2 linked regions of the Niveibacterium microcysteis genome follow. The protein of the gene in region 1 interacts with the protein of each later gene in a pairwise test. Links are inferred from orthologs where the notes say so. Each region holds a gene or a part of one and is shown on either strand. Other genes may lie near its edges.

What was found.
Region 2: the proteins of mobA (region 1) and JY500_RS11220 interact in binary tests that used the Escherichia coli proteins (3 or more experiments, as listed by UniProt). The link is inferred for Niveibacterium microcysteis from one-to-one orthologs.

What each region holds. Positions count from the first base shown.
Region 1 is NZ_CP071060.1:2,166,491-2,181,714, forward strand. Bases 5,565-8,548 are described here. They hold mobA (molybdenum cofactor guanylyltransferase MobA), read right to left. Parts: upstream 7,350-8,548; coding sequence 6,780-7,349; downstream 5,565-6,779. Other genes in these bases: JY500_RS09845 (methyl-accepting chemotaxis protein), read left to right, coding at 5,565-5,572; malE (maltose/maltodextrin ABC transporter substrate-binding protein MalE), read left to right, coding at 5,583-6,776; moaA (GTP 3',8-cyclase MoaA), read right to left, coding at 7,346-8,428; JY500_RS09865 (methyl-accepting chemotaxis protein), read right to left, coding at 8,548-8,548. Outside these bases: JY500_RS09830 (ATP-binding protein), read right to left, coding at 1-1,763; JY500_RS09835 (DNA recombination protein RmuC), read left to right, coding at 1,879-3,282; JY500_RS09840 (DUF1993 domain-containing protein), read left to right, coding at 3,314-3,820; more of JY500_RS09845, read left to right, coding at 3,956-5,564; more of JY500_RS09865, read right to left, coding at 8,549-10,425; JY500_RS09870 (phosphatase PAP2 family protein), read right to left, coding at 10,569-11,270; JY500_RS09875 (glycosyltransferase family 39 protein), read right to left, coding at 11,270-12,751; JY500_RS09880 (ArnT family glycosyltransferase), read right to left, coding at 12,748-14,295; JY500_RS09885 (glycosyltransferase family 2 protein), read right to left, coding at 14,292-15,224. UniProt on the Escherichia coli protein: Transfers a GMP moiety from GTP to Mo-molybdopterin (Mo-MPT) cofactor (Moco or molybdenum cofactor) to form Mo-molybdopterin guanine dinucleotide (Mo-MGD) cofactor.
Region 2 is NZ_CP071060.1:2,480,979-2,496,117, forward strand. Bases 11,291-14,189 are described here. They hold JY500_RS11220 (molybdopterin molybdotransferase MoeA), read right to left. Parts: upstream 13,392-14,189; coding sequence 12,189-13,391; downstream 11,291-12,188. Other genes in these bases: JY500_RS11205 (tetratricopeptide repeat-containing diguanylate cyclase), read right to left, coding at 11,291-11,384; moaE (molybdopterin synthase catalytic subunit MoaE), read right to left, coding at 11,472-11,921; moaD (molybdopterin converting factor subunit 1), read right to left, coding at 11,931-12,185; mobB (molybdopterin-guanine dinucleotide biosynthesis protein B), read right to left, coding at 13,388-13,882; JY500_RS11230 (enoyl-CoA hydratase), read left to right, coding at 14,034-14,189. Outside these bases: JY500_RS11170 (cyclic di-GMP phosphodiesterase), read left to right, coding at 4-1,335; JY500_RS11175 (acyltransferase), read left to right, coding at 1,429-2,364; JY500_RS11180 (3-deoxy-7-phosphoheptulonate synthase), read left to right, coding at 2,475-3,548; phosphoserine phosphatase SerB, read left to right, coding at 3,545-4,384; ATP-dependent chaperone ClpB, read right to left, coding at 4,441-7,023; JY500_RS11195 (phasin family protein), read left to right, coding at 7,193-7,699; JY500_RS11200 (GGDEF domain-containing protein), read right to left, coding at 7,717-9,564; more of JY500_RS11205, read right to left, coding at 9,555-11,290; more of JY500_RS11230, read left to right, coding at 14,190-14,807; JY500_RS11235 (hypothetical protein), read left to right, coding at 14,878-15,139. UniProt on the Escherichia coli protein: Catalyzes the insertion of molybdate into adenylated molybdopterin with the concomitant release of AMP.

The sequences.
Region 1 (15,224 bases):
AGCGGTGCGTGCAGCGGTAGCCGAATCGTGAAGCAGCTGCCGCGACCGGGCTCGGACTTCACGTCGATTTCGCCACCAAGGGTGCCGGTGACGATGTTGTGGACGATGTGGAGGCCCAGGCCGGTGCCGCCTTGGCCAAGGCGCGTCGTGAAGAAGGGGTCAAACACGCGCGACAGGTTCTCTGGCGCAATCCCGCAGCCGAAATCCTCGACGGCGATGCAGACCCAAGCGCCGTCCAACGTGGCCGACAGGCGAATGCGGCCCGGCCCTCCGCTCGGATAGGCGTGCAGCACCGCGTTCTGAATCAGGTTCATCAATACCTGATCGAGCGGGCCCGGGTAGCTGTCGAGTTTGGTGTCCGGAATCTCGGCCTCATCGATGCTGACGCCCGAACGCCGCAAGCTCGGCTGGAGGGTCACGACGAGGTCGTGGATGGCGCCGGCAAGTGTGAAGCGTCGCCGCTGCGCGGTGGTGCGGTCGGTCGCAACCTGCTTGAAGCTGCTGATCAGCTCGCTGGCCCGCCCGAGGCTACGCTGGATGATGTCGCTGGCCTCATGCATCTGTGCCAGCGCTGCAGTCCACTCCGAGCGTTTCAGGTTGGCGTCGCCCTTTGTGAGTTGTCGCAGCTTCTCCATCAAGGTACTAGCCGCGAGCAGGCTGTTGCCGACCGGGGTGTTGAGTTCGTGCGCGATGCCTGCAACGAGCGCGCCGAGGGCGGCGAGCTTTTCGCTGCGCACCAGGTCGCTCTGGGTTTTGCGCAGCGTCTGCACCATTCGGGCGAGCTCGTCGTTCGCGCTGCGCAGCTCGGCCGTCCGTGCGTTGATGTGGGCTTCGAGTTCGTTGTTCAGACGCGCGAGTTCGTCACGCGCCAGCTCGCGCTCGTGCTTCTCCTGCATCAATCGATAGGCCAGCGAGCCGATCATCGCCGCGATCACGCAGTAAAGCAGGCGCAGCGCCTGGATTCGTATTGACGGTGTTGTCCAGCCTCCGGCGGGGATCGCGGCGATCGTCCAGCTACCGCCGGGCAGTTCGAGTTGGGATTCCACTGGCCGCATGGCAAACACTTGCTCGCTGCCGAAGAACACCGCACCGCGCGCCCCTTCGGCGTCCTTGCCTCGGATCGCCAGCCGATACTCGGAGGATTCCGCTTCCAGGCCTGCCGTCTTTTGCAGTGAGTCCCAGTCGATCACGAGACTCAGCAGGCCCCAGTATTCGCCGTTGGATCGGAAGATCGGGGTGCGCGAAACGAGTCCGCGCCCGCCCTGCACCAGGTCAACGGGGCCGGCGACAATGGTGCCGCGCCGCTTGATTGCACGCTCCACCGCGGGCCACTGCTGCGGATTGTTCGGGTAATAGAGGCCGATTACGCGCTCATTGCCGGCAAGCGGATAGACCCACTTCACGCGGTTGTCCGGCGCGATCACGATGTTGCGGACATTGCGGCCCGTCTTGTAGAGCGCTGACAACAGGTCGGTCACATGTGCGACGTCGAGAAGGTCTGCGCGGGCGCTGGCGAACGCGACAAGCCCTGAGGACAGGTACAGGGTCGAATTGAGCTCAGTCTCAAGCCGTGCACGCACCCCGGCGACGTAGGCGAGCACCAGCGCGCGCTGCTCTTCGGTTTGGCGTGCGAGTTCCAGCTGCACGCCGGTCTCGCCAATCAGTACAACAATCAACGCCTGCGCGAGCGCACTCAGCCATCGCCAGGCCGAGGTGCTGCGCGGCGGCGGTGCGGTGGGGGCGACGGATTCGCGGGATGCCATGTCCTGCTAACGGAGCTTTGAACCGTGAGCTTTAGCGCCATCTGATCTGGGCTCCTGCGCCCGAGGGCGCAAGAGCGCTGCCGGCTATACTCTTGGGGTTGAAACCGGAGTGCCGATGACCGAATTCCTGCCCTTGCTCGCCGCCATGCTGACGCTTGCTGCCGTCGCTTGGTTGGCGCTGACGATCCGCGCGGCACTGGCTGCTGCTGAACAGAATGCTGAGGCGCGTATCCAGCGCCTTGAAAGCACATTGGTACAGGCGCTGCGTTTGACCGAGACCGATCTCGCGGCGGGTTTCGAGCGGCAAGTCGAAAGGCTTGCCGGTACGCAGGTCGAAACCGCCGAGCGGCTTCGATCGCAGGTGTTCGAAGCCCTGCGGGCCACGGGCGATGCGGTGGCCGATACGCGGCGCACTGTGGAGCAGGGTGGGGCGCTGCAACGCGAAGACCTTGCCGCCCGCCTTGCCGAGTTGACTCAGGCCACTGCAACACGGCACGAGCAACTGCGCGGACAGCTGACCGAGGCGATGCTCAAGAGCGTGGCGGAGCAGGCGCGCGCCGATCGCGAATTGTTGCAGGAAGGCCTCAAGGCAGCCTCACTGCAGATGGCGACCAGCAACGAGGCGCTGATGCGGGTGCTGAGCGAGCGACTCGATGCGATCACCGGCGTGGTGCACCAGCGCCTCGACGAGGGCTTCAAGAAGACCAACGAGACCTTCGCCAGCGTGATGGCCCGCCTGGCGACGATCGATGAGGCACAGAAAAAGATCGATGGCCTCACCACCAATGTGGTCAGCTTGCAGGAGTTGTTGGGCGACAAACGATCGCGTGGCGCGTTTGGCGAGGTGCAGCTCGAGGCATTGGTGAAGAACGCGCTGCCGCCCGATGGTTATGCCTTCCAGGTCCAGCTGGCCAGCGGCGTACGGGCCGACTGCGTGCTTAACCTGCCGGAGCCGACCGGCCGCGTGGCAGTGGATGCCAAGTTCCCGCTTGAGAACTACCACCGCATGTTCGACACCGATGTCGGTGATGTCGAACGCAAGTCAGCCCAGACGGCCTTCCGTGCCGATGTGAAGCGCCACGTTGAGGCGATTGCGTCGAAGTACATCATTCCAGGTGAAACCTCCGATGGAGCGGTCATGTTCGTGCCGGCCGAGGCGGTGTTCGCCGAGATCCACGCCTATCACCCGGAGGTCGTCCAGTTTGCGCTCGCGCGCCGCGTGTGGATCGTTTCGCCGACCACGCTGATGGCCGTTCTGAATACAGCGCGCGCCGTGCTCAAGGACGTCGAGACGCGCAAACAGATCCATGTGATCAAGGATGCGCTCGGCAAGCTCGCCAAGGACTTCACCCGTTTCGACGAGCGCATGCAGAAGCTCGCCACGCATATTCGCCAGGCGCACGAAGATGTTCAGGACGTTCATACGTCAAGCAAGAAGATCTCCGGCCACTTCACGCGAATCGAACAGGTACAGCTTGAAGACCTGCCACGCGCACTCAGCGAAGACGATTCACAGTAGGGCCTGACCACATTCAAGGGGGAATCTCGCCATGTCCATTGATCTCTATCGGCTTTCGGTTGGCACCTTCCAGCGTCATCTCGAACACATTGACGCCTTGCTCAACCGCGCCCTCGCGCACTGCGCCGAGCACGCGGTCGACCCGCAAGAGCTCCTTGGCGCACGGCTTGCCCCGGACATGTTCGACTTCAAGCGTCAGGTTCAGATCGCCTGTGACTTCGCCAAAGGCGCCGGCGCGCGGCTCGCCGGTGTCGAGGTGCCGAAGTACGAAGACGACGAGCAGACCTTCGAGGATCTGCGCGTGCGCGTGAACAAAACCATGGGTTTCCTGCGCGGGCTGTCGCAGGCGGACTTCGTCGGTGCCGACACGCGCACCGTCGTGATTCCGCTGCGCGAACGGACGCTGCGCATGGATGGTGCAACCTACCTCGTCGATTTTGCGCTGCCGAACTTCTATTTCCACTACACCACGGCCTACGACCTGCTTCGGCACGCGGGCCTGGCAATCGGTAAACGCGACTTCATCGGCGACGTTTGATCGCGATATTGCGAGGCGTGAGCGGGCGACGCTCAAGTCGCCTGCCTCTGATGCCGTAATCCCTTGAGTTGCGACGTTGCCCTTTGCGCGCCGCAGGCGTAGCGAAGCGGGTAGGTCGACTCGGGGGAGATCTTCATGACCATTACGACCCGGCTCGCCAGTCTGATCGGCGGGGCCATTCTTGCGCTGCTCGTGGTGGGCGCAATCGGCTTGGTGCAACTGGGGCGACTGAACGCTTCGGTGCGACAGGTCACCGAACAGGAAGTGCCGGCGCTGGAAGCCGTCAAAGGCTTCGAAACCCGCTACCACGAACTGCGTACGCTGATCTTCCGGCATATTGCAGACCCCGATCTGCAGCGCAAGGCCGCGCTCGACAGCGAACTCAAGACCAAGGGCGCGGCGCTGGAGCAGGACATCCAGCGCTTTGAGAGCCGGCTCGAAGACGCCACCGCGCGTGCACGCGTCACGGAATTCCGAAAGACCGTCGCGGCCTACCTGCTGGTGTGCGAAACCGCGCTGACGCGGTCGCGCCAGAACCAGACCGAAGCGGCGATGGAACTGGCGGTAAGCCCCTTCATCGAAGACGCCGCCGTCCTCAGCAACGAGATCCTCGGCACGCTTGCGAAGGAAGCTTCCGAGCGCGTCAGCCGCACCCGCGAAGCCTCTGCCGCGACGTACAAGACCGCCTTTGGTGTGCTGGCTGGGCTGATCGCGCTGGTGGTCGTGGGCATGGTGATCCTTGGTTGGCTGCTCGCCACCTCGATAACCCGGCCGCTCACCGCGCTGCGCAATACCGTGGTCGAGATTGGCAGCTCCTTGGACTTCACTCGACGCATCCCGTCGCGCGGGCGCGACGAGATCGGCCAGACCGTGACGGCGTTCAATACGATGGTGGAATCGGTGCAAGCCTCGTTCGCCGAACTGGCTCAGAGCGCGAAGCGTGTTGGTGAGGCGGCACGCGGCATGGAAAAGACCTCGCAGCAGCTGGCCCACGGCGCTGGCGTGCAGGCCGATTCGGCGTCGGCAATGGCTGCGGCGGTGGAGGAGGTGACCGTCAGCATCAACCATGTCGCCGAACGTGCGCAGGACGCCGCTGCGCTGTCCGCCGATGCGAGCCGCAGCGCGGGTTCCGGTGAAGCGGTCGTCGGTGCAACGGTGCAGCGCTTTGGCACCATCGCAAACGAAGTAGACCAGACGGCAGCGAGCCTGGACGCCCTGCAAGGCGAGACGGCGCGGATCTCTTCGGTGGTGGGAGTCATCCGCGATGTGGCGGAGCAGACCAATCTGCTCGCGCTCAATGCGGCAATCGAAGCCGCACGGGCGGGCGAACAGGGTCGCGGCTTCGCCGTGGTGGCGGACGAGGTGCGTGGTCTGGCCGAGCGCACGGCCAAGTCGACCAGCGAGATCACCGAGATGGTGGCGCGCATCCAGTCGGGTGCGCAGCAGGTGGTGCAGCGCATGCAGCGCACCGTCGCCACGGTGAAGGAAGGGGCGAGCGAAGCGGTGGCCGCCGGCGAGGCGATTCGCACGATTCGCGGTTCGTCGGATCAGGCGGTCGAAATGGTCAGCGACATCACCGACGCAATCCGCGAGCAGAGTGCAGCCAGCACCTCGATCGCGCAGCAGGTGGAACGCATCGCGACGATGACCGAGGAGACTACGGCGAGCGCGCGCGTTACGGCGTCGTCCGCATCCGATCTGAACGCGCTGGCCGAGAAGATGGTCGGTGCGATCTCCCGTTACCGTTACTGAGGGCATTCGCATGCGCGCACAGATCATTACTGGCCTGGCGGCCCTGCTGTTGGTGACGCCCGCGTTTGCCGGCGAAAAGGGCAAGCTGCTCATCTGGATTAACGGTGACAAAGGCTACACCGGCCTGCAACAGGTCGCCGACGCGTTCGGCAAGAAGTACGGCGTGACCGCGAAGGTCGAACACCCGGATGACCCGACCAAGAAGTTCGAGGAAACCGCCAAGGGTGGCAATGGCCCCGATGTGTTCCTGTGGGCGCACGATCGCATCGGCGACTGGATCGGCAAGGGCCTGATCAGCGAAGTGTCGCCGCCCGAGAAGCTGCGCAAGGAGCTGGTGTCGGTGGGCTGGGACGCCTTCACCGTGAACGGCAAGGTCTGGGGTTACCCGGTCGGCGCTGAAGCGATCATGTTGCTTTACAACAAGAAGCTTGTGCCGAAGCCACCGGCGACCTTCGAGGAGATCATTGCGCTCGACAAGGAGCTCGCCGCCAAGGACGTGAAGGCGATCGGCTGGGATTACACCAACTCGTACTTCACCTGGCCCCTGATGGCCGCCAACGGCGGCTACGTGTTCAAGCGCGAGAGCAGTGGTAGCTACAGCGCGGGCGACGTTGGGGTCGCCACCCCTGGTGCGCTGGCCGGTGGGCGGTTGCTCGCCGATTACATTGCCGCGGGGGTCTTACCCAAGGGTGGCCTGCCGTACGGCGACGCTGAAAAGGCCATGACCAGCGGCAAGCAGGCCATGTGGATCAACGGCCCCTGGGCATGGGATGCGCTGCGCAAGGCCGGCATCGATTTCGGCGTGGCGCCGCTGCCGACGCTTCAGGGCAAGCCCGCGCGCCCCTTCGTCGGGGTACTTGGGGCGATGGTCGTGGCCGATACGCCAAACCGCGATCTGGCGACGAAGTTCATCGAAGAGTTCCTGATGACCGAGGAGGGGCTCAAGACGGTTAACGCCGACAAGCCGATCGGTGTGCCGCTGAACAAGAAGCTGTTCTGGTCGCTGATGAGTGACGAAAAGATCCGCATCTCGATGGATGGCGTCACCTTCGGCCGGCCGATGCCATCCAACCCAGAGATGGGCCGTTTCTGGACCTCTTTCACGCTTGCGCTCAAGCAGATCGCCGACGGCAAGAAGAAATCGGACGAGGCTCTCGCGCAAGCCGCAAAGGACATGCTCGCCCCGCCTCCACCACCGAAGTGAGGCTCAGGGGCTGAGCATTTCCGGGGAGTTGAGGTTTGCGAACGCGGTGGCTTGGTCACTGAAGTCCACCGTGCGTGCGTCAACCGACGCGAGCCAATTCGCCACCTTGCGATCGCCGCGCGCGAGGTAGGCGCTCAGTGAGTCTGCGAGGCTAGTGTGCAGCAGGCAGAAGACCGGCTGCCAACGGCCAGCAAGGGTGACCACCGCAGCCTTGCCGCCCGCGACGCCGGCATGGAGTCGCTGCGCCAGGTCGCGGGGCAGGGCGGGGCTGTCACAGGGTACGCACAGCAACCAGCCCGCAGCCGCGTTGTGCAGACCAGCTTCGATGCCTGCCAAAGGCCCGCAGAAATCGGCGTCGCTGTCTTCCAGCACCGGAACGCCGAATGCCGCGTAGCGCGCGAGATTACGGTTGGCACTGATCAGCATCTGGTCGACCTGCGGCGCAACGCGTTCGAACACCAGTTCGACCAGGGGCCGGCCTTGATGGTGGATCCAGCCTTTGTCTGCGCCGCCCATACGCTGCCCGGCGCCGCCGGCGAGGATCAGCCCGCTGGTTGGCTGCGCGGCTGTCATCCGCCGATGTAGGACATCTCAACCTTCGCGGCGCGATTGGCCTCGCCGCGAAGCTCTGAGTAGCGGTCGTCGCGGCTTCGCCAGACCTGTCGGATGCGGGCGGTGAGTGCGCCATCGTCGGCCCCCGAACGAAGCAGCGCACGCAGGTCGTGCCCGCGATCAGCGAAGAGGCAAGTGAAGAGTTGCCCCTCAGGCGAGAGGCGCATGCGGGTGCAATCGCGGCAGAAGGCGTGGCTGACGGATGCGATCACGCCGATCTCGCCGCTGCCATCGCGGTAGCGCCAGCGTTCCGCCACCTCCCCGGTGTAGTTCGCATCCAGCGCATCGAGCGGAAACTCGGCCGCGATACGGGCCACCACCTCGCGCGACGGCAGCACGGCGTCGAGGTTCCAGCCGTTGTGGCTGCCGACGTCCATGAACTCGATGAAGCGCAGGATGTGGCCGCTGCCGCGAAAGTGGCGCGCGAGCGGCAGAATTTCGCCATCGTTGGTACCCCGCTTGACCACGCAGTTCACCTTGACCGGCCCGAGCCCGGCATCAGCCGCCGCGGCAATGCCGGCGAGCACCCGTTCAACCGGGAAGCCGACGTCGTTCATGCGGCGAAACACCTCGTCGTCCAGCGCGTCCAGACTCACCGTCACGCGCCGCAGGCCAGCGTCGGCAAGGCTGCGCGCCTTTTGTGCGAGTAGCGCGCCGTTGGTGGTCAAGGTCACTTCTACGTCCAGCCGCGCCAGTTGCTCGATCAGCCGTTCCAGCTGTTTGCGCAGCAGTGGTTCGCCGCCCGTGATGCGGATCTTTCGCACGCCTTGGTTAACGAACAGTTGGGCGATGCGGGTGATTTCCTCGAAGCTCAACAGTGCCGAGCGGGGCAGAAAGGCGTGGTCGCGGTCGAACACGTCCTTGGGCATACAGTAGGTGCAGCGGAAGTTGCAGCGGTCGGTAACCGAGATCCGCAGATCGTGCATCGCACGGCCAAGTTGATCCACTGCAGCGTGGGCAGGGTCGTCTGGCGACAGCGCCATGGGCGCTGGCGAGGGCGCTGCGACGGGGAAGATCGGAATCGGCGGGCGGGCGTTCATGGAGTCGGCGCGAGGCGCAGCGAGCGGCGGTGGATGAAGTTTAGCCGCTGCGCCGAAGGCCGGCGAATGATTCCGCTCAAGAACGGCGGGCCCCTTCCTGCTCGGGGCCCGGCGGTCGATTACAGGCGGAAGCCGGAGATGAGCTTGCGCATCGTGTTGGCCACTTCGTGCAGCCCGCCCAGCGTGTCGCGCACGCCCTGAATCGCGGCGTCGTTTTCGTGCATGCGTCCCGTGATCTGTTCGGCGGACTGTGCCATCAGCGTCGTTGCCTGCTGCTGCTCGCTGGTGGAGGCGGCGATCTCGTCGATCCGCGCGACGGCTTCTGTCATCTTCTGCTGGATCTCGGTCATCTGCCGTGCTGCTTCCTCACTGGCGGATGCGCCCTTGCCGACCGTTTCGATGGTGCCTTCCATGCCAGAGAACGCGCGCCGTGTGTCCTCGTTCATGCCGCTGATCATGTGGGTGATTTCGAGCGTGGCCTTTGCCGTGCGTTCTGCGAGCTTGCGGACTTCGTCGGCCACGACCGCGAAACCGCGCCCCTGTTCGCCGGCACGGGCGGCTTCGATTGCCGCATTGAGCGCCAGCAGATTGGTTTGGTCGGCGATTTCCTTGATGACGTTGACGATCCCGCTGATTTCGTTGGCGCGGCTGCTGACGGTGTGGATCATCTCGCCCAGCGCACGCACCGATTCGGACGAGTGCGAGAACTCCTGAGAAACCTGCGCGATGGTCTTCGCGCCGTGTTCGGACATCTGCCCGGTCTGTTGCACCAATCCGTTCGCCACCGCAGCGCTGTCGGCAATGTGCGCCACCGAAACGGTGATTTCTTCAATCGTTGCAGCGTTCGCACTTGCAGTGTCTGAAAGGCTGGTCGAGTGCTGGGCGAGGCGCTGAACGGTGCCATCAATGTTCTCGACGCCATTCGACAGCCGTTCCGCCTCATTACGCACTTCGAGGAACATGGTCCGTAGCGTATCCAGGAAGCGGTTGAAGGCGGCTGAGGTTTCCGCGATTTCGTCGTTGCCGGAAACGTTGAGCGTCCGCGTCAGATCACCGCCGCCGGCCGAGATCTCCTTCATCAGGTCGCGCAGCGTCGCCAGGCGGCCGAGCATTCGAGTCAGCACCGCGATCAGCAGCGGCAGCGCAATCGCCAGTGCCAGCACGAGGATGCCGAGCGCGGTACCGAGCAACTTGTCCAGCGGTGCCAGCGCACTGCCCTTGTCCACCACCACGCCCAGTGTCAGATCTGTTCCTGGGACCGGGAACATCTCGACGAAGCTCGCAACGCCTTGCACCTTGAGGTCGCTTGCCTGCTCGTTCTTGTAGGCGCCGAGAATCGCTTCGGCCGTGAGCTCAGGTGCGAGTTCGGTCGCGGACTTCTGCAGGAGCTCCTTGCTCGGGTGCACCAGGATCTTGCCGTCCTTGCCGATCAGCATTGCGTAACCCTTGGCGCTGAAGCGCACCGCGAGGATCTGCTGCACCACCCGATCAAGGGTGATGTCCGCGGCAACAACCCCTTTCAGGTTGCCGCCTTCCTTGGCGGCATAGGCGAAGGACACGACGAGCTGCCCGGTCGACGCATCCACGTAAGGTGCGGTCATGATCGGCTTGTCGCTCGCGACGGCCGCGGTGTACCACGGGCGCTGCGTGGCGTCGTAGCCCGCAGGCAGTTGTTGGTTGTCAGTGAAGAGGATCTTCTTGTCGGGGAACCCGACGTAGAAGAGATCGAACTGGCCCGACGCCTTGGCTTGCATCAGTACCGGCATTGGATCGGCCGCCAGCGCCGCCCCGGCGCCGGCTTGGGTTACCTGTGAGCGCGACGCGATCCATTCGCCGGTTGCGGCTGCCGTCGCGCGCGCAACGCCGCGGATCTCGGCATCCATCCGCTGGATCAATTCGGCGCGCATCATCACGTAGATCGCCAGCGTCACCGACAGCAGCGCCGCGAGCATCAGCGCGGCGGTAACGGCGATCAGCTTCCCTCTCAGCGTATTCATCATCGCAAGCCTCACCAGTTGTAAGCGGAGAAAGAACCCAGCATGACCATAACGTCATCATGGGATTGCGACTTGAGGGGGCACTGAGAGGGAGTAGCGGCGGGGCGTGCGGAATGTCGCACCGCGCCGCGCCGGTTGCGGCGTCAGCGCAGCGTGGCGGGAATCTGTTCGCCGGCCGGGAGCCAACCGACGCGCCTCAGGATCGTGGACGCGAGCCAGCAGCCCAGCCACACGGCGTAGAAGGCGAACACGACGTCGCTGGCGAAATGCCCGCCCTGAATGACGCGTACGAACCCGACAACGGTGCCGGATACGGCCGCGATGCCGAGCCAAAGCGCGCGTCGGCGCGGGGCGGCCAGCCAGCCGAAGGCCATCAGCGCAAAGGCGCCCGTTGCATGTCCGCTGACAAACGAGCAATTGCGATCGCACTCTGCGGCGGGTGCCAGTGCCGGCGTGAAATGGCGGGTGCCGCCGAAGGCCTCGATCTGATGCGGGCGTGCACGGCCCCAGTGATTTTTGAGCCCTGCGTCGGCGATCAGCCCCGGCCCCAATGCAAAAGCCAGCGCGAGAAAGCCAAACCAGCGTCGACGCGTGGCCAGCCAACCGTTACGCACGACGAAGCTCGCAAGCCACAGCAGGATCACGGTGATTACGGCGAGGCGCGAGCCGCCCCATACGCCCCAATAGATCGCCTTGACGACGGCGAGGCGGTCGAGCGCAAAACCGTCCTGCGCCGTGAAAAAGAGGCTGGTGATCTGCAGATCCAGCTGCGGCCACACCGTGAACACCAGCGCGGCCAGCGCGAATACCGCCGCGAGCAGTGCGGCCTCGACGCGGCTGGGCATCAGTACCCCTTGAAGCCTTGCATCAACCACACGTCGGTCCGCAGCGCGAAATCCGGGTGCGTTTGAACCTTGAGCATGCCGACCTTCTCGACATGCTCGAAGCGCGCGGCCACTTCCGCTGGGTCACCTTGGGCAAGGAACAGAATGGTGATGCCCTTGGTATCCGGCAATGAGTGGGTCAGCTGGTACTGGTCATGCACCGCGTGCGCAGGGTTCCAACTTGCAATGCGTGGCGACTGCGCGCGCAGCGTGTAGGCGACGTGGGCAAGCAGCGTCCGCTCATCGGCGACGACATAGGCGTCGGGATTTGCGGCGATCCAGGGGGCGACGCCGCGGGCCAGCGAATCCCAGCCCTTCATGCGCTTGAATGGATCGATCTTCGCGGTGAGCGGCCGATGCACCGCAGACAGGATCTGTGGCCATTGATACACCACCACGGCAACCAGCACGTTCAGGCCTATCGCGGCAGCGAGCAGCTTGCGGCGACCCGATGTGCGGGAGAGCCATGCAACCGCCAGCAGCGTGCCGCCGGCGAAGATCGGGCCGGCCCAGTTTGCATTGGCCTCGCTGGAGCTGGCCTGGGCCATCACCAGCAGCAGCAGCGGTACCGAACCGGCGAACAACAGGCGGTCGGCGTCACTGCGCCAAGTGCTGCGCAGTGTGACGATCGCGCCGATGAAGCCGATGGCCAGCAGCGGGCCGATCGAACCGATTTGCGCCCCGATGAACTCCAGCAGGTTGGCGTCCTTGTGCTGCTGCGTGATCTCCGCGGTGTGGCGGAACGTCGGAAAGCCATTTGCCCAGTTCCACCACAGGTTCGGGGCGAGCACGGCGAGCGCGACCAGGGCCGTGATCCAGGGGCCGGGACTCACCAGCTTGCGACGCCCTTCAGGGCTGGTCAGCAGGAGCAGGGCAGCCGTCAGCGCGAAGGCGGCCATCGTGTACTTCGACATCAGGCCCAGGCCGCAGGTCAGACCGAGCAGTACCCAGTCGCGCGCGCGATTGCGCTCCAGGGCGGTATGCAGTGCCCACAGCGAGGCTGTCCAGAAGAACAGCAATAGCGCGTCGGTCGAGATGAAGAGGCTCAGCGCGGTCGTGATCGGCAGCGTCAGGAAGGCCAGTGCCGCGACCAGCGCGGTGCGCGTGTCGTAGAGCCGGCGCCCGAGACCAAACAGCAGCAGGGCGGTTGCGGGGTAGAGCAGCAGCGAACCCGCTTTGACGCCGACCAGCCCGTCACCCAGCCAGGCAGTGCTTGCCTTGATCACGGCGGCGACGAGCGGCGGCTTTGAAAAGTAGCCCCACGCGAGCGCTTGTGACCAGCCCCAGTAGTAGGCCTCGTCAACGTAGAGCGTTGCGCCTGAGTGTGTGATGACCCAGATCCGCCATATCGTCAGCAGCACGATTGCGACCATCAGCGCTGCGAGCGCGGGGCCGGCAGGCGTGCTGGGGCGGTCTTCGGAAAACATGCGTGTCATGCTCATCGTTGTCGAACCAGGCGTACGCCGCCTTCGCTGTAGAGCACGTCGATAGTTGCGTCGGCCGGGATGCGGTCGGCGCGCGTCAGAGCGATTTCACCCGGCAGCGGTGCACGAGCTGGCGCCTGACGTTCGCGGTACACCGCAAAACTCGGCTGGAAGAAGTTCCACTGCACGCCGGGCTCCGGCATGGTGCGTGCCGCGAGTGCGGCGCGCTTGACCGGACCTTGCAGCAGGTCGCCCACGTACGGAGTCACCACGGTGGCAAGCAGCACGCCCTGAATCGCCGCAATGGCAGCGAGCCGCCGCCATGCGGCGGTGCGCCAGAGCATGGTGATCAACACTGCCGCGACCAGTGCGCCGAGGGTCGCTAGGTGATACGAGAACCCGGCCGCTTCACCCGCCCTTGAGAGCTGGGCCACGTAGTACGGATCAGCGATTCGGCCGTTTGCCAGTAGTTGTTGGACGAGCGACGGCAACGCGGCGAAGAACGCGAGCGCAAGGATCGCCGGCAGCACGCCGAGCGCGACGGTTTTCAAGCGCTCGCGATGCAGCGCTACCAGCAGGAACAGTGGCGAGCAACCATAGAGCGCGTAGTGCGGCAGCTTCGTGCCTGAAAGCGAGAAGAACACCAGCACGAAACCGAACCAGATCCACAGGAAGCGGCGCAGCGGATCGGCGGTGTCGCTGCGCACGGCGTTGACTGCGCGCAGCAGCGGCGCAATCCAGGGCAGCAGCAGCAGCGGCACGATGACCGGATAGTAGAAGAGGCTGCCGCCGTGGCCTTCCATCGGACCCGAGAAGCGGCCGACGTTGTGCTTCATGATGAAGCCGTCGATGAAGGCTTGGCCGTGGATCATCAGCGCCGCGGCGTACCATGGTGCCGCCACGGCGATGAGAATCACCCAGCCAACCGGATCGACGACTGCACGCAGCCAGGTTTTGAAGTCGCCGCGGCTGACGCAGTAGGCGAGCGTTACGGCTCCCGGGATCGCCAGTGCGATCGGCCCTTTGGTCAGCACCCCCAGCGCGATCCATAGGTACATCCGCCGCAGCGGCGCGCGCGTTCCGGATTCGAGATGACGCCATGCATCGGTCAGCGCGAGCGCGAGTAGCAGGTTCAGCAGCGCGTCCGCCGTGGCGGCGCGGCCGATCACAAATACCCCAACGCTGGTGGCTGCCACGAGGGCCGCCAACTGCGCCGTTTCACGGCCGAACCGACGCCATGCGAAGTTGCCGATCACCGCACACCAAAGTGCCGCGGCCAGGGCGGAAGGTAAGCGGAAGGCCCATTCCGATACGCCGAACAGCCCCACCGGAATTGCCTGCAGCCAATAGATCAGGATCGGCTTATCGAACCGCGGTACGCCGTTGAGCCAGGTGGAGAGGAAGTCGCCGCGCTCGAACATCTCGCGGGTCGCTTCAGAGAAGGCGCCTTCGTCCACATCGAACAGCGGCGCACCACCCAGGTTCAGCAACAGCAGGACGGCTGGTACAAGGAACAGTACCAGCCGGTCGCGTAAAGTCGGCGCCGGCAAGGTGGCGCTCATTCGGCCTCGGCCTGTCCGGGTTTGTGCCAGGCGTCGCCTTCGTCGGGTTCATCGGGATCGCGCACCCGGTACTGCGAGGCGGCGCCGGATTCGAAGTAGATCCGCGCAAGCGTTTCCGCCAGCACGCCGGTCGAGATGAACTGGAACGACGCGATGATCAGGAAGAAACCCAGCTGCAACAAAGGGCGCTGGCCGATCGATGCGCCGGTGAACAGTTTGAGCGCTGCGAGCCAGCTGAGTATCAGGCCGCCAATCACCCCCATGCCGAGGCCGATGCCGCCGAAGAAGTGGCCGGGGCGAGCGCGGTAGCGCATGAAGAAGAACACCGAGATCAGATCCAGGATCACGCGGAAGGTGCGCGAGATGCCGTACTTGCTCTGGCCGAACTGGCGCGCATGGTGCGTCACCACTTCCTCGGCGATACGGCGAGGGGTTGTGACGGTTGCGAGCCAGGCCGGGATGAATCGGTGCATTTCGCCGTACAGCCGCACGTTCTTGATCACGCTGGCGCGGAAGGCCTTGAGGCTGCAGCCGTAGTCGTTGAGCTTGACGCCGGTGATACGGGCGATCAGGCGGTTGGCGATGCGCGACGGAATCTTGCGCAGCACCATGCCGTCCTTGCGGTTCTTGCGCCAGCCGGCGACGAGGTCGAGGTTCTCGTTCAGCAGGCGGCCGACCATGCGCGGGATGTCGATCGGGTCGTTCTGGAGGTCGCCGTCCATCGTCACGATCACGTCGCCGCGCGCAGCGTCAACGCCAGCCTGCATCGCCGCGGTCTGCTTGAAGTTGCGCATCAGTGACACGACGCGCACATGTGGGCCGTAGTGCCGCGCGGCCGCCTCAAGCTCACCGGGGGTGCCGTCGGAGCTGCCGTCGTCGACGAGAATTAGTTCCCACGGATACGCGTAGTCGTGCAGTGCTTCATGCAC
Region 2 (15,139 bases), 320 kb from region 1 along the record:
GTCATGTCGGGATCCACTGAAGCCCATTACATCCACCCTGACCAGTTGCGGATCGGGCTCTACATTCATCTCGACCTGTCGTGGATGGATCACCCGTTCTCGTTCTCGTCCTTCAAGATCCGCAACGACGGCCAGATCGCCCAGCTGCGCGCCCTGAAGCTTCCGCGTATCCGTTACTCACCGGAACGAAGCGATGCCGAGCCGGCACCGCTTCCGACTGCAACGCCAAGCCCAGAGGTGAGCACGGAAATGCCGGAGCCAGCAGTCGAAGCGGTAGCACCCGCCAGCACCGTAGAGGAAGACCCCGCAATTCAGGCCAAGCGCGATCGCGCTGCGCGCCTCAAGGCGAGGCGGGATCTGTTCGCGCGCTGCGAGCGCGATTTCATGCGCGCTACGCACACGGTCAAACTCGTCGCGCAGAACGTCATCAACAAGCCAGAGTGGGCGAAGGAAGAGACCACGGTGCTTGTCGGCTCGCTGGTCGACAAGCTCCTGGTCGATGGCGACATGGCCGTCAACCTGATGGCGGATCGAATTGGCGGCGAGGACGTCTACGTCCATTCGCTGAATGTGGCCGTGCTCTCGCTGATGCTCGCGCGTGAGCAAGGCATGGGGCGCGAAGAACTGGTTTCTCTCGGCCTTGGCGCGTTCTTTCACGACATCGGCAAGCTCGATGTGCCGCCCAAGGTGCTCCTCAAGCAGGAGCCGCTGACCCACGCGGAAAACCTGTTGCTGCGCGAACACGTAGTGTTCGGCAGCAAGATTGGCGCCCGGATCGGTTTGACGCCGGAGGTGCTCTCCGTCGTCGCGCAGCATCACGAACATGTCGATGGCAGCGGTTATCCGCGCGGCGTGACCGGCGAACGCATCACTCTGCTGGCGAAGGTCGTCGCGATCGCCAACACCTATGACAACCTCTGCAACCCGGCGAACCCGCAGCGGGCGATGACGCCTCACGAGGCGCTGGCGTTGATGTACGCGCAGTACCGGAATCGTTTTGAAGCCGCGCCGCTCAACACCTTCATCCGCTGTCTCGGCGTCTATCCGCCAGGCACGATCGTGGTGCTGAATAACGACGCCTTCGGCCTGGTCGTCTCGGTCAATTCCAGCCGACCGTTGAAACCCGATGTACTCGTCTACGACGCTGCAATTCCGAAGGATGACGCGATCATCCTGAGTCTGGAGCAGGAACCCGAAATCCAGATCGCACGCACGCTGCGCCCCGGGCAGTTGCCGAAGACAATTTTCGACTATCTGTCCCCACGCAAGCGGGTCGCATACTTCTTCGACACGCCCAAAGTGGCCGGCAGGGAAGAGTCCGTCAGCAACGCCTGAGCGGCTTCCGGAAACATTTTGTCGCGAACCGCACTGGCGGCGCTTGTGAGGTATCAACCCGGTCGGGCCTCGATGCCTTAAAATCCGTCGCCTATGACGCGACAACTCCAGCTCCCCTCACCCTCGCCTGTTCAACGCATCGTCGGTTTAGTCAAAGGCTGCATCACGAGCCTCATCGTTGCGTTGAATACCCTGATCGTATTCTCGGCAATGATTCCGTTCGCGCTGCTGAAGGCCGCGATCCGTACGGCCGGCGTACGTCGGTTTTCCGACCGCATTCTCAATGCGCTTGCGGCAACATGGGTGCGCATCAATGGTTGGTGGATCGGCGCTGCACAGCCGATACGCTGGGATGTCGAGGGCGTCGACACCCTGAATCCGCGCGGTTGGTATCTCGTCAGCAGCAACCATCAAAGCTGGGTCGACATCCTCGTCCTCCAGAAGATCTTCCAGGGCCGCATCCCTTTCCTGAAGTTCTTCTTGAAGCGCGAGCTGATCTATGTGCCGGTGATCGGGCTTGCATGGTGGGCACTCGACTTCCCGTTCATGCAGCGTAAAGGCGGCATGAGCCGTGGCAAGACGGACCTCGCGACAACCCGTAAAGCTTGCGAGCGCTTCCGCCTGATTCCGACCTCGGTGATGAACTTCCTTGAGGGCACGCGATTTACGCGCGAGAAGCACCGCACCCAACGCTCCACCTTCAAGCACCTGCTCAAGCCCCGCGTGGGCGGTATCGCGACCGCACTGGGAACGATGGGCGACATCTTCGACGCCCTGCTCGACGTAACCATCGTGTATCCGCAAGGCGTGCCGACCTTTTGGGACATCTTGTCGGGGCGTGTGCGTGAAGTGATCGTGCGGGTCCGGCCGATAGAGATCCCGCGCGACCTACTCGATGGCGACTACGAACGCGACGCCGCCTACCGCGCCCGTATCCAGGCCTGGATCGTTGAAATGTGGACGCACAAGGATCAGCAGATTGACGAACTGTTGACCAAGTTTGCGCCGGCCGCCCAAGCGCGGGCCTGAGTTTTTGACCTGAACCGCCTGCGAATCGCGTGGGCGGGCCCTCCGGCGCGGGAGGTACGGCGCCGGATCGCGTAAAATCTCGCCTCCGCAGTTTTTAGCAGGAGAGCGAGATGATCGCCCAAACCGAAAACCTCAATGTGCTCGGCCTCGATCCGATGCCGTCGCCGGCTGAAATCAAGGCGTGCGTCCCGCTTACCGAAGCTGCCGCTGCAACCGTTGTGCAAGGCCGTACCGTGCTCGGCCGTATCCTCGACCGCGAGGATCCGCGCCTGATCGTCGTCGTTGGCCCGTGCTCGATCCATGATCCGGTTGCCGGCCTTGACTACGCCAAGCGCCTGAAAGCGCTCGCCGACGAGGTTTCGGACACGCTCTACATCGTGATGCGGGTGTACTTCGAAAAGCCGCGCACCACCACGGGCTGGAAGGGGTTCATCAACGACCCGCATCTGGACGACTCTTTCCGGATCGTCGAGGGCATGGAGCGAGGCCGTCGCTTCCTGCGCGATGTGGCCGAGATCGGCCTGCCGGCTGCGACTGAAGCGCTCGACCCGATCGCGCCCCAGTACTACGGCGACCTGGTGAGCTGGACGGCCATCGGCGCGCGCACCTCCGAATCCCAGACGCACCGCGAGATGGCCTCCGGCCTGTCGACACCCGTCGGGTTCAAGAACGGTACCGACGGCTCGCTGGATGCTGCAATCAACGGCATCCTCTCTGCCGCCGCTGCACACAGTTTCCTTGGCATGAACGATCGCGGCGAAGCCTCGATCATCCGTACCGGTGGCAACAAATACGGCCATGTGGTGTTGCGTGGTGGCGGTGGTCGGCCGAACTACGACAGCGTCTCGGTGAAGCTTGCCGAGCAAGCTCTTGCCAAGAGTGGCCTGCGGCAGAACCTGATGGTGGACTGCTCGCACGCGAATTCCTGGAAGAAGCCCGAATACCAGCCGCTCGTGTTGCGCGACGTGGTGCATCAGATCCGCGAAGGCAACAGTTCGATCATCGGCGTGATGATCGAGAGCTTCATCGAAGCGGGCAACCAGCCGATCCCGAAGGATTTGTCCGAGCTCCGCTACGGTTGCTCGGTCACCGATGCCTGTGTCAGTTGGGAGACCACCGAAGAGATGCTGCGCCACGCCCATGAGGTGCTGGCACCGGTCATCGCTGCACGAGGTCGCGGGTGAGCAATATCCTGATCGTGCAGGGGGCGGATGTCCCAACCCCTGCCCTGAAGTCGATTGCCCGCCTCACCGGCGCATCGGCGATCGAGCAGATTCAGCCGAACGCATTTCGCCTCGTTGGCGCCACAGCTCATGCCGAACTGGCCGAACAGTGCGCTGCTGCCGAGCTGGATTTCGGTTGGATCCCCGCGGACCGGAGACTCAGTCAGTTCGGCCTCTTCGTCACCGACATGGATTCGACGCTGATCACGATCGAGTGCATCGACGAAATCGCGGACATGATCGGGGTGAAGCCTCGGGTTTCCGAGATCACTGAAGCCGCGATGCGCGGCGAACTGGATTTCTCCGAGTCGCTCACCCGCCGCGTCGCCTTGCTCGCGGGGCTCGAAGTGAGCGCGCTCGATCGGGTGTATGCGGAACGTCTGGCGCTGAACCCAGGCGCCGAGCAGCTGATGCGACGGCTCAAGGCCGCGGGACTGCGCACGGTGCTGGTATCGGGCGGCTTCACGTTCTTTACCGATCGGCTGAAAGAGCGCCTGGGTTTCGACCACACCTTCGCGAATCAGCTCGAAGAGCGCGACGGCAAGCTCACTGGACGCGTCAGCGGCGCGATTGTCGACGCGAGCACCAAGCGTAACGCGCTCGAGACCCTGCGCGACCAATATGGCATCGCGCCAACGGCAACCATTGCGGCAGGCGACGGCGCAAACGATCTGGAAATGTTCAGCGCCGCCGGATTGTCCTTCGCTTTCCGGGCCAAGCCGGTGGTGCGCGCCAGTGCCAGCTATGCGCTGGACTTCAGCGGTCTCGACGGCATCCTGCCCTTGCTGGGCGCCTGAAACCAAAGAAAAGGCCCGGAGGATTCCGGGCCTTTTTTGTCACTTACGCGATTGGCTCAACTCGGCTTTCGGAAGGTGATACGGCCGCCCTCCGCGTCGACGACCACGGTGTCTTTCGCACCGAAACGGCCCTCGAGGATGAGTTTGGCGAGCGGATTCTCGATGTGCTCCTGAATCGCCCGCTTGAGCGGCCGCGCGCCGAACACCGGGTCAAACCCCGCCTTCGCCACTTCGTCCAAGGCCGCGTCGGAAGCAGTGAGGCCAATTTCCAGCCGCGCAAGGCGCTTCTCCAGATACGCCAGTTGGATCTTGGCGATCGAACGGATGTGCGCATCGGCCAGTGCGTGGAAGACCACCACTTCATCGATCCGGTTGATGAACTCCGGCCGGAAGTAGGTTTTCACCTCCTGCATCACCGCGTCCTTCACCGCCTCGTAGGTCTGCCCCGCCATCGCCTGGATCATCTGGCTGCCGAGGTTTGAGGTCATCACGATCACGGTGTTCTTGAAGTCGACCGTGCGACCTTGCCCGTCGGTCATACGGCCGTCGTCCAGCACCTGCAGCAGCACGTTGAAGACGTCCGGATGAGCCTTCTCCACCTCGTCGAACAAAATGACGGAGTACGGCTTGCGGCGCACCTGTTCGGTCAGGTAGCCGCCCTCCTCGTAGCCAACGTATCCGGGCGGTGCGCCGATCAGGCGGGCGACGGAGTGCTTCTCCATGAACTCACTCATGTCGATGCGAATCAGGTGCTCTTCGCTGTCGAACAGGAAACCTGCCAGCGTCTTGCACAGCTCGGTCTTGCCGACGCCGGTCGGGCCGAGGAAGAGGAAGGAACCGTAGGGACGATTTTCTTCCGACAAACCCGCACGAGAGCGACGGATCGCATCCGATACCCGCTGCACGGCTTCATCCTGGCCGATCACACGCTCGTGCAGCTTCTCTTCCATCTTCAGCAGCTTCTCGCGCTCGCCCTGCATCATTTTGCTAACCGGAATGCCGGTTGCGCGTGACACCACTTCGGCAATTTCCTCTGCGCCAACCTGGGTGCGCAGCAGTTTGTTGGGCTTGGCATCGCCCTCCTTGCCTTCTGCAGCCTTGAGCTGCGCCTCGAGCTTCGGCAGTTCGCCGTACTGAAGCTCGCTCATCTTCTGCCAATCGCCCTTGCGCTTCGCGTCGTCCATCTGCACGCGCAGCTTGTCGATGGCTTCCTTGATGTGCTGGCTGCCAGCCACCTGCGCTTTTTCGGCCTTCCAGATCTCGTCGAGGTCCGCGTACTCCTTCTCCAGCCGAGTGATCTCCTCTTCGATGAGGCCCAGCCGGCGTTGCGAGGCTTCATCCTTCTCCTTCTTCATCGCCTCGCGTTCGATCTTCAGCTGGATCAGGCGGCGGTCGAGCTTGTCCATCGCCTCCGGCTTGGAATCGATCTCCATCTTGATCCGTGCTGCGGCTTCGTCGATCAGGTCGATCGCCTTGTCCGGCAGGAAGCGGTCCGTGATGTAGCGGTGGCTCAGCTCCGCGGCCGCGACGATCGCAGGGTCGGTGATGTCGACACCGTGGTGCAGTTCGTACTTCTCCTGCAGACCACGCAGGATCGCAATGGTGGACTCCACCGTCGGCTCGTCGACCAACACCTTCTGGAAGCGCCGCTCCAGCGCGGCATCCTTCTCGATGTACTTGCGGTACTCATCCAGCGTGGTGGCGCCAATGCAGTGCAGTTCGCCACGCGCCAAGGCGGGCTTCAGCATATTGCCGGCGTCGATGGCACCCTCAGCCTTCCCGGCGCCAACCATCGTATGGATCTCGTCGATGAAGACGATGATGCGGCCCTCTTCCTTCGCGATATCGTTGAGCACCGCCTTGAGGCGCTCTTCAAACTCACCGCGGTATTTGGCGCCCGCCAGCAGCGCAGCCATGTCAAGCGACAGCACCCGCTTGCCCTTGAGGGTTTCGGGCACTTCGTCGTTCACGATGCGTTGCGCAAGGCCTTCCACGATTGCCGTCTTGCCCACGCCGGGCTCGCCGATCAGCACCGGGTTGTTCTTCGTGCGCCGCTGCAGGATCTGGATCGCGCGGCGGATCTCGTCGTCGCGGCCGATCACCGGGTCGAGCTTGCCACTGCGCGCCCGCTCGGTCAGGTCGAGGCAGTACTTCTTAAGCGATTCGCGCTGTGCCTCGGCATCCGCACTGCCCACACTGGCGCCGCCGCGCACCGCCTCGATCGCGGTCTCAAGCGCCTTGCGCTGTAGACCGTGCTCCTTGGCCAGACGCCCCGCTTCACCCTTATCCTCGGTGAGCGCAAGCAGGAACATTTCACTGGCGATGAACTGATCGCCGCGCTTCTGCGCCTCCTTGTCGGTGAGATTCAGCAGGTTGCCCAGATCGCGGCCGATCTGCACTTCGCCGCCAGCCCCTTGCTGTTTGGCGATACGGTCAAGCGATTGCTCCAGCGCACGCTTGAGCGGTGGCACGTTGGTGCCGGCACGCTGCAGCAGCGAAACCGTGCTGCCGTCGTCCTGATTGAGCAACGCCAGCAACAGGTGTTGCGGCTCGATGGTCGGATTGTCGTTACCCACTGCGATGCTCTGTGCATCGGCAAGGGCGGACTGGAATTTGGTCGTCAGCTTGTCGAAACGCATGGTGGCATTCCTCCCTGTTTCATTGAAGCGAACAATGGGGGGGCTTGCCGACATTTCAACCACCGCAATTCATCGCTTGACGACTATCAACCGGCCGCCGCCAGATTTTGCAGTGCAGCAATCAAACTGCTATGGTTAAAGAGTGACGCCAACCAAACGGGGAGACACCATGAGCAACAAGACAGACGCAGGTATGCAGGCAGTCCATCAACGCAACCTCGAACTCGCGGCCAAGATGGCGCAAATGTCGTTCGAGAATGCCCGCAAGATCATCGAGTTGCAGGTCAACCTCGCACGTGAGCTGTTCGAAGACGGCCTTGCCAACGCAAAGGATGCCACCAGCGTCACCGACCCTGCCGAAGCGCTTCAGGTGCGTTCGCGCCTGGCACAGAAAACGGCGGAACGGATGCTTGGCGTAACGCGCGAGATCGCTGGCATGACGGCCAACGCACAAGCCGAATTCGGCAAGATTGTCGGACAGCAACTGACCGGCGGCACCGATCTCGGCGAAGCAATGCAGCAAGCCTTCAAGGGATCCGGCTTCAACCCGGCCGATGCGATGGCGGTTGCGCAAAACGCCTTCGACGCCGCTCGGGGCATGTACGAACAGATCGCCAAAGTGTCGATGGATGCCCTCTCGGCAACGACCCAGGCCGCCACCCGCAAGGCCAAGTGACCGAAAACCGGCCTGGATCAGGCCGGCTCGCCGGGTCTGTCTAGGCTCGGTTCGCTCTGATAAACGCGCCGCTTGCCGGCGCGTTTTGCTCTCAGCAGGGCTGCATCAGCAAGCGCCAGAACAGTTTCGGCGTCGGCTGAATGGGCCGGATAAGCAGCAATACCCGCCGAGTAGCTCAGCCCCAGGATCTGTTCGCCGCCAGCCGCTTCGAAAGACAGCTCGGAAAACGCTTCGAGAATGTCCCGGATCCGCACCGCGGCCGCCTCCGCATCAAGCCCGGTCAGCAACACACAGAACTCCTCGCCGCCAAAGCGGCAGCAGTAGTCCGTGCCTCGCGTGTTTTCGCGCAGCAGCATGGCCAGGCGGCGCAGCACTTCGTCCCCAACGGCGTGCCCATGCAAGTCATTCACACGCTTGAAGGTATCGAGGTCGATCAGGGCGACCGCGACTGGGTGGCCCTCGCGCGATGCACGTTCAATCTCACGTGGCAAAACCTCGGCGAGAAAGCGTCGGTTGTACAAGCCGGTCAGCGGATCGGTAATCACCTGTTCCTGCAGCGCAGCCTGGAGCGCCTGGATCTCATCGAGCCGCTGCGAAAGGCTGTGGTTGAGCGCCTGAACGGTGGCATGGGCACTTTCGGCCGCTTCACGCTTGCGGCGCTCGAAATCACGTTCAACCTGGTTGCGGTAAAGCTCATAGCGCGCCTGCAAGGACAAGCGCTCAGCGTTCGCGGCGACTTTCTGCAACGCGACGTATCGATCGCGATGACGCCGCTCGTACTCGTAGGCTGCATCCCACTCCTCGCGATCCGCAAACAGCGAGGCGGCCTCAGAGAAGAGATGCAGCGCATGCGTGTGAGTCAGGAACGCGGGCGGATCGGCCTCCGCCCGGCGCAGTTCGGCGAGCGCTTCATCCAGCCGCCCCTCCGCGCGCAACAGCGCGAGGTTAGAGAGGCGTGTCTGTGGCAGAAGCTGCCCAGGCGCCGCGGTATCGATCGTCGCAATCACCGCATCGAGCCAACTACGGGATTCGTCGAGGCGGCCCAGCGCACGCAACGCGTCCGCCATCATCAGCTGGTAATGCAAGCGGTCGTTGCCGGCGTCGCTCAGGTCGATCAGCGGTGTCAGCGTATCGAGCGCACGCTGCGGGGCACCGAGCTCAATCGCTGCGGAGGCGACGTTGCTCGCGACCAGGTAGTAGCGCTCCTGCATCGCGAGTTGTTGCGCCGCAGCCCACGCCTCGGACAGCAGTGCGTCGGCGCTTCGCAAGTTGCCAAAACGCAAATGCGTGACGCCCAGATTCATCAATGCGAACACAAGTTCCGGCGCAGGCTCGGCCCTTCGTAGCGTTTCAATGCTGCCGTAGCGCAGGCGGAATCCATCCTCCTCCTGCCCTTTTCGGACCAGCAAGCCACCGAGCGTGGACTGCGCCCATGCCTGATCCTGCAATGCGGCCGTCTGGCCACAACCATCAATCCATGCGCGCATGGCTGGTTCGGCCGCGGCATCGTCTGCCATCAGCAGGTCACGCGCCACATGCAGCCGCGCCAGCGACAACCACGCGGAATCACCCGCCGCTTCAAAGACGCCTGCGAGGCTCTGCGCATAGGCTGTCTGCTGCCGCACGGCCTGCCGATCAAACTGCTCCAGCGCAAGCAGCACGAGGTCGATTCGCGCGGTGTCTACCGCCGCCCCCCTCCGCACAGTGCGCTCGCGAATCGGCAAGGCCAGCCGCCTGACTGTCTGCGGCCATCCGAGTCGCGCACGCCAGAGGTGTTCTGCAATCGTGCGCCAGTCGCCTTCGATCGAGGCGACCTGTTCAAGACCTCGCGGCAAAGGCGGTTGCATACGGTCCATCAGTCGCATCGCAGCCTTTCCGCAGCGATCGCAATGCGGTTGCGGCCACTCTGCTTGGCGCTGTACAAGGCCTCGTCTGCAGCCGCAATCCAGCGTTCCACCGCGCGGGGGTGCTGATGGATCCAGTCGCTCAGCGCCGCGACGCCGCCCGAGAAACTGACGCGCAGCTCGCTGCCCAATTGCGGCAAGGGTGATCGCGCGCTGAATGCGAGCCGAAGTCCATCGACCAGACGCGCCGCGGCAAGCGCATCGCAGTCCGGCAGCACCACGCAGAACTCCTCGCCGCCAAACCGCGCGACAACGAGTCCATCAACCGCCAGGGTGCTCAGGGCCGCAGCCAGGGCGCACAGCACCATGTCGCCATGGCCGTGGCCAAGTTGATCGTTGATCTGCTTGAAGTGATCCGCATCGACCAGGCACAGGCTCAGTGGGCGGCCCTCCCGAACACACCGGGCAATTTCGGTCGGCAGGAGCTCTTGCAGAAAGCGACGGTTGTACACGCCCGTTAGCGGATCGCGGATCGCCTGCTCGCGCAGTTCGCCTTGCAGGCGTTCAATCTCTTGCACGCGCGCCGCCAATGCCGCGTTCAGCGCTTCAATTTCGAGCCGCGCTCGCTCGGCTTCTTCGCGGCGGCGTACCTCAAAGTCGCGGTCAACGATCGTCTTGCGCACTTCGTAACGCGTATGCAGCGAGATGAAATCGGCGCGCTGGAACTCGCGATCCATCTCGATCGAGTACATGTGATGCTGGCGGGCGTAGCGGAATGCGGAACGATCGTCGCCACAGCAATGCATGATCTCGGAGGCTTCAAGCAGCAGCTGCAGTTCGTAGATCGGATCGTCGATATGCATCGGATCCGCTTCGGCTTGCAGCAGTGCATTGCGCGCTTCATCGAGTCGCTCCTCGCGGCGCAGCAAGCGCATGTCGGCAATGCGCAGGTACAGCACGTTCTGCAGATCCAGCGCACTCGCGCCCAATTCGGCCACTTCGGTGAGGCACGCACGCGCGCCATCAAGCTGGCCGATGGCTGACTTTGCCTCAGCCCGCACGATCTGGAAGAAGGCGTATTCGCGCAGGTCGTAGTCGCGCTCGACACGCGGCGCGAGCGCCTCCATGAAGCGCGATGCTTCGTCTGCGCGCCCGAGCTGGATCAGGTTGTAGGCCAGGTTGCCAGCGCAGATGTTGGTCATACCGAGCAGCGACTGCTCCTCGACCAGACTCAGGGCGTCGCGCAGATGCGGCTCCGCCGCAGCGAAATTGCCGAAGCGCACGTACATCACACCGACGTTGAGCATCACCATGGCCAGCACGGCCGTAGGCGGAACGCCATTCAACAGCTCAAGCGCCTCGTACCACGCGGTCACGGCTTCGACATGACGCCCTTCGTCGACCTCGATGGCGCCGCAGGAATTGAGTAGCCGCCCAAGGTCGGCCGCGTCCAGCAGCTCGCGCGCACCGGGTAGCGATTCACGGATCAGTGCCAACGCGTCGGCGCGGCGTTCGAGGTCGGCCAGCGCGTTGGCTTCCGTCACCACGCAGCGTAGCGCGTTACGCAGATCTCCTTGAGCCGCCAACTTTCCCCGGATGCGTTGCGCCTCGACGACGACCGCCTGCGGGTCATGCGCCATGCGGGCGCGGATCGTCAGCAGCAGAAGTTCTGCGAGTAGCAGGCTGTGCGAATCACCTGCCATGCGGCTGGCGCGCTCAAGCCCAAGCGCAAGGTCGTGGGCCTCTTGGGGTTCGCGCAGCAGCAAACCCCATACGCGCTCGAACTGTGTCTGGAGATCGGCCCAGCGGTGTGTCGAGTTTGAAGAGGCCGCTGAGGTCACGTGATGGTTACGGACTGATCGAAGAGCCCCAGTTTACGGCAAACCCGTGCAAGCCTGAAGAGCTCCTGATCGCTCGTTGAAGCTTGATCAGGGCTTTTCCCAGCGCGCGGCCGACTCATCGTCGGCTTCACGTGCGTCCACCCACCGTGCGCCGTCGGGCGTTTCTTCCTTCTTCCAGAAGGGCGCGCGTGTCTTCAGGTAATCCATGATGAACGCACATGCGGCGAAGGCCTCATGGCGATGCGAGGCGGTGACGCCGACGAACACGATCCGCTCGCCCGGCAAGAGCCGGCCGATCCGGTGGATGATCCGGACTTCACCCAGTTTCCAGCGGCTGCGCGCCTCGGTTTCAATCGCCGTCAGTGCACGCTCGGTCATGCCCGGATAGTGCTCAAGCGTCATCGCAAGCACGCCGTCGGAGGCACCACGCACCAGGCCAACAAAACTGGCCAGTGCGCCGCAATCGGACCGGCCCGATGTGAGCGCCGACGACTCGATGCCGACGTCAAAATCCTGTGTTTGAACCGAAACGCTCATGTCGCGAACTCAGCCACCGGTTACCGGCGGGAAGAAAGCCACTTCGTCCCCGTCCCGCAACGGATGGGCAGCATCCACCATGTCCTGGTTGACCGCCGCCCGCACTGCCCGGCCCGGTGCCAGGGCAAGCCAGTCACCTCCCCGCGCGGCAAGCGACTCGCGCAAGGCCCCGACGTTTGCGACTGATGGCGATAGCTCGCAGCTCAGTGACGTCATGCCAACGGCCTCACGCAACGACGCAAAGAAGAGAACCTGGACTGCCATGATCTAGTTAGCCTCCCGCAGGCTGATATAGGGCAAAAGCTCTCCGGCGGCAAAGGTGCGACCCGGCGCGACATCCAGCAGACCATCGGCCCAAGCGCAGGAACTCAGAACGCCGGAGCCCTGGCGCGGGTGCAGCACGGCTCGCCCGTCGGCATCCAATTGCACGCGCACGAATTCGCGCCGGCTCTCTGCACGTAGCCAATCGAATGTAGTCGGCACCTCACGGCGCACTGGACCGACATCACGCAGACCCATACGACGGCACAAGAATGGCTGAACCAACATCACGAAAGTCACAAAGGCGGACACCGGATTGCCGGGCAGCCCAATGAAGTCGGCCTCGCCAACGCGACCAAATGCGAGCGGCTTGCCCGGCTTGATCGCGATTTTCCAAAGGGACAGCGCGCCTTCTGCCTCGACTGCCGCCTTCACATGATCCTCTTCGCCAACCGACACGCCGCCGCAGGTCAGCACCACGTCGTGCGCGGCCGCGGCGCGGCGCAGCGCGTCGCGGGTTGCGGTCAGGTCGTCGCGCACGATGCCCAGGTCGGTGACTTCGCAGCCGAGCATGGCGAGCAGACTGCGCACCATGTAGCGGTTGGAGTTGAAGATTGCGCCGGGCCCAAGTGCTTCGCCGGGCTCGCGCAGTTCATCGCCAGTGAAGAACACCGCGACGCGAAGGCGGCGCAGCACGTTCAGCTGAGGCACCCCGATCGACGCCGCAAGTCCAATCCGCGCGGCATTGAGTCGCACCCCCGCACTCAGTACGGACGCACCGACCTCAATATCCTCGCCGCGCCGTCGTATGTTCTGCCCCAGGCGTGGCAGTTCATCGATAGCCACACCGTCGGTATCGGCATGGCAACGCTCCTGCATCACAACGGCATCCGCCCCGGAGGGAATGGGCGCCCCCGTGAAGATCCGCGCCGCGCTGCCGGCGGCCAGAGGCGCCGGGCTCGCGCCGGCCGGGACACGCTGGCTCACCGGCAGGCGAACGCCCGGCTGCGTGACATCGACACAGCGCACGGCGTAGCCATCCATGGCGGAGTTGTCGTGCGGTGGCACCGCAATGCTGGACACCAGATCGCTGGCAAGCACGCGGCCGGTTGCATCCAGCAGGCCGACCGACTCGTGCTCGGGCACCGGGCGCGCCGATGCCAACAACTGGCCCAGCGCTTCTTCGAAGGTCAACAAAGGCGCCTTCATGCGAGATCGACCGATTTGAGAATGAACATGGCGATTTGACCCGGATCGTTGAGATCAAGTTGCGGCAACTGCACGTCGAGCGGGGTATCCGACGCAATCGCCACGATGTTCGGAAATTTGTCGTGCAGCAAGGGGTGACCCGCAGCCGGGCGATGGATCTCGATCTTCGGAATCGGCGTGGTACGAAAGCCTTCCACAAGAACGAGATCGACGGCAGCAAGCCGAGCCAACTGGTCGTCCAGCGTGGGTTCCGGTTCGTCGCGCAGTTCGTGCATCAGCGCCCAGCGCTGCCCACCGGCAAGCAGCACCTCGGTGGCGCCTGCTTCGCGAAAGCGGAACGAGTCCTTGCCCGGCTTATCGATATCAAAACCGTGGTGGGTGTGCTTGATCAGGGAAACCCGCAGGCCGCGCGCGCGCAGCAAAGGGATCAGGCGCTCGATCAGTGTTGTCTTGCCGGAGCCAGAGTAGCCGGCGAATCCGAATACCTTCATGGGAACAATCGAGCACGAAAAGCAGCAAGGATCGCAGAAGCGCCTTCGGCTGCCAACGGTGCGCATCAAGGCAAAAGCCAAAGCAGCTTGGCGTACCCGGCCCTTTCAAGATACCGTACCGTATGGACAAAGGGACGATGGAGAGGCAGTCGTGTCACACAACCCACTGATTGCGACCGAGACGCTGGAGCGCGTGCGGATCATCCGGTTCAACCGGCCGGAGAAGAAGAATGCGCTGACCGCAGAGATGTATGAGGCCCTGATCACCGCGTTCCAGGACGCCGAGGCGGACGCCAATATCCGCGCGATGCTGATCACCGGTAGCGAGCATGCCTTCAGCGCCGGCAACGACATCGTCGACTTTCTCGCCAATCCGCCATCGGACGACCAGGCGCCCGTGATGCGCTTGCTCAGCCTGCTTACCGAGTTGCGCAAGCCCTTGGTCGCCGCCGTATGCGGGCCGGCAGTCGGTATCGGCACAACCTTGCTGCTGCACTGCGACCTGGTCGCTTGTGGCGAGCAGACGAGCTTCGCGATGCCCTTCGTCAACCTCGGCCTGTGCGCCGAGGGCGGCTCCAGCCTGTTGCTTGCCCAGCGCGTAGGGCAAGCCCGCGCGAATGAATGGCTGCTGCTGGGCGAACCGGTCAGCGCGGAGCGCGCGGCGGCAGCGGGCCTCGTCAATCTCGTACTGCCAAATGCAGATGTGTTCGCGCAGGCGCTCGACTGGGCGAAGCGCCTCGCGAGCAAACCGCCACGGGCCCTGCAAGGCACACGGGCCCTGATTCGCAGCGCGGCGGCCGATGCAGCGCGGCGAGCAATCGCAGCCGAGGGCGCGATGTTCCGCGAACTCCTGCAGTCGAACGAGGCCAAGGAAGCCTTTGCGGCATTCGTCGAGAAACGTAAGCCGGACTTCAGCCGCTTTTGATTGCTTGAGGGCTTGACTCCGGGTGGTCAGCCCCGATACTCGGTGGTGACACCACTCGGGAGCCCACAACGTGCCCACCCCCCACGCCCAGCGCTCCAACAGCGCGTCGATCGCGTCCTGGCTCAATCAGCGCTGTGCGTGCGTGACCCTGAATCGCAGCCAGCTGCAGCGTGAGCTTTGTGGCGACCCGCAGGATGGCGCGTTGCTTGCGATGGTCGAGGACGCGCGCCCCAACCTTTTCTCTGACACCACCGTCTTTGTCGGCGAGCGTGATCTCGCAACGATGCGAGCCTTTGTGGCCGCGCACGAACGCATCGTTGCCCTGCCCGGAT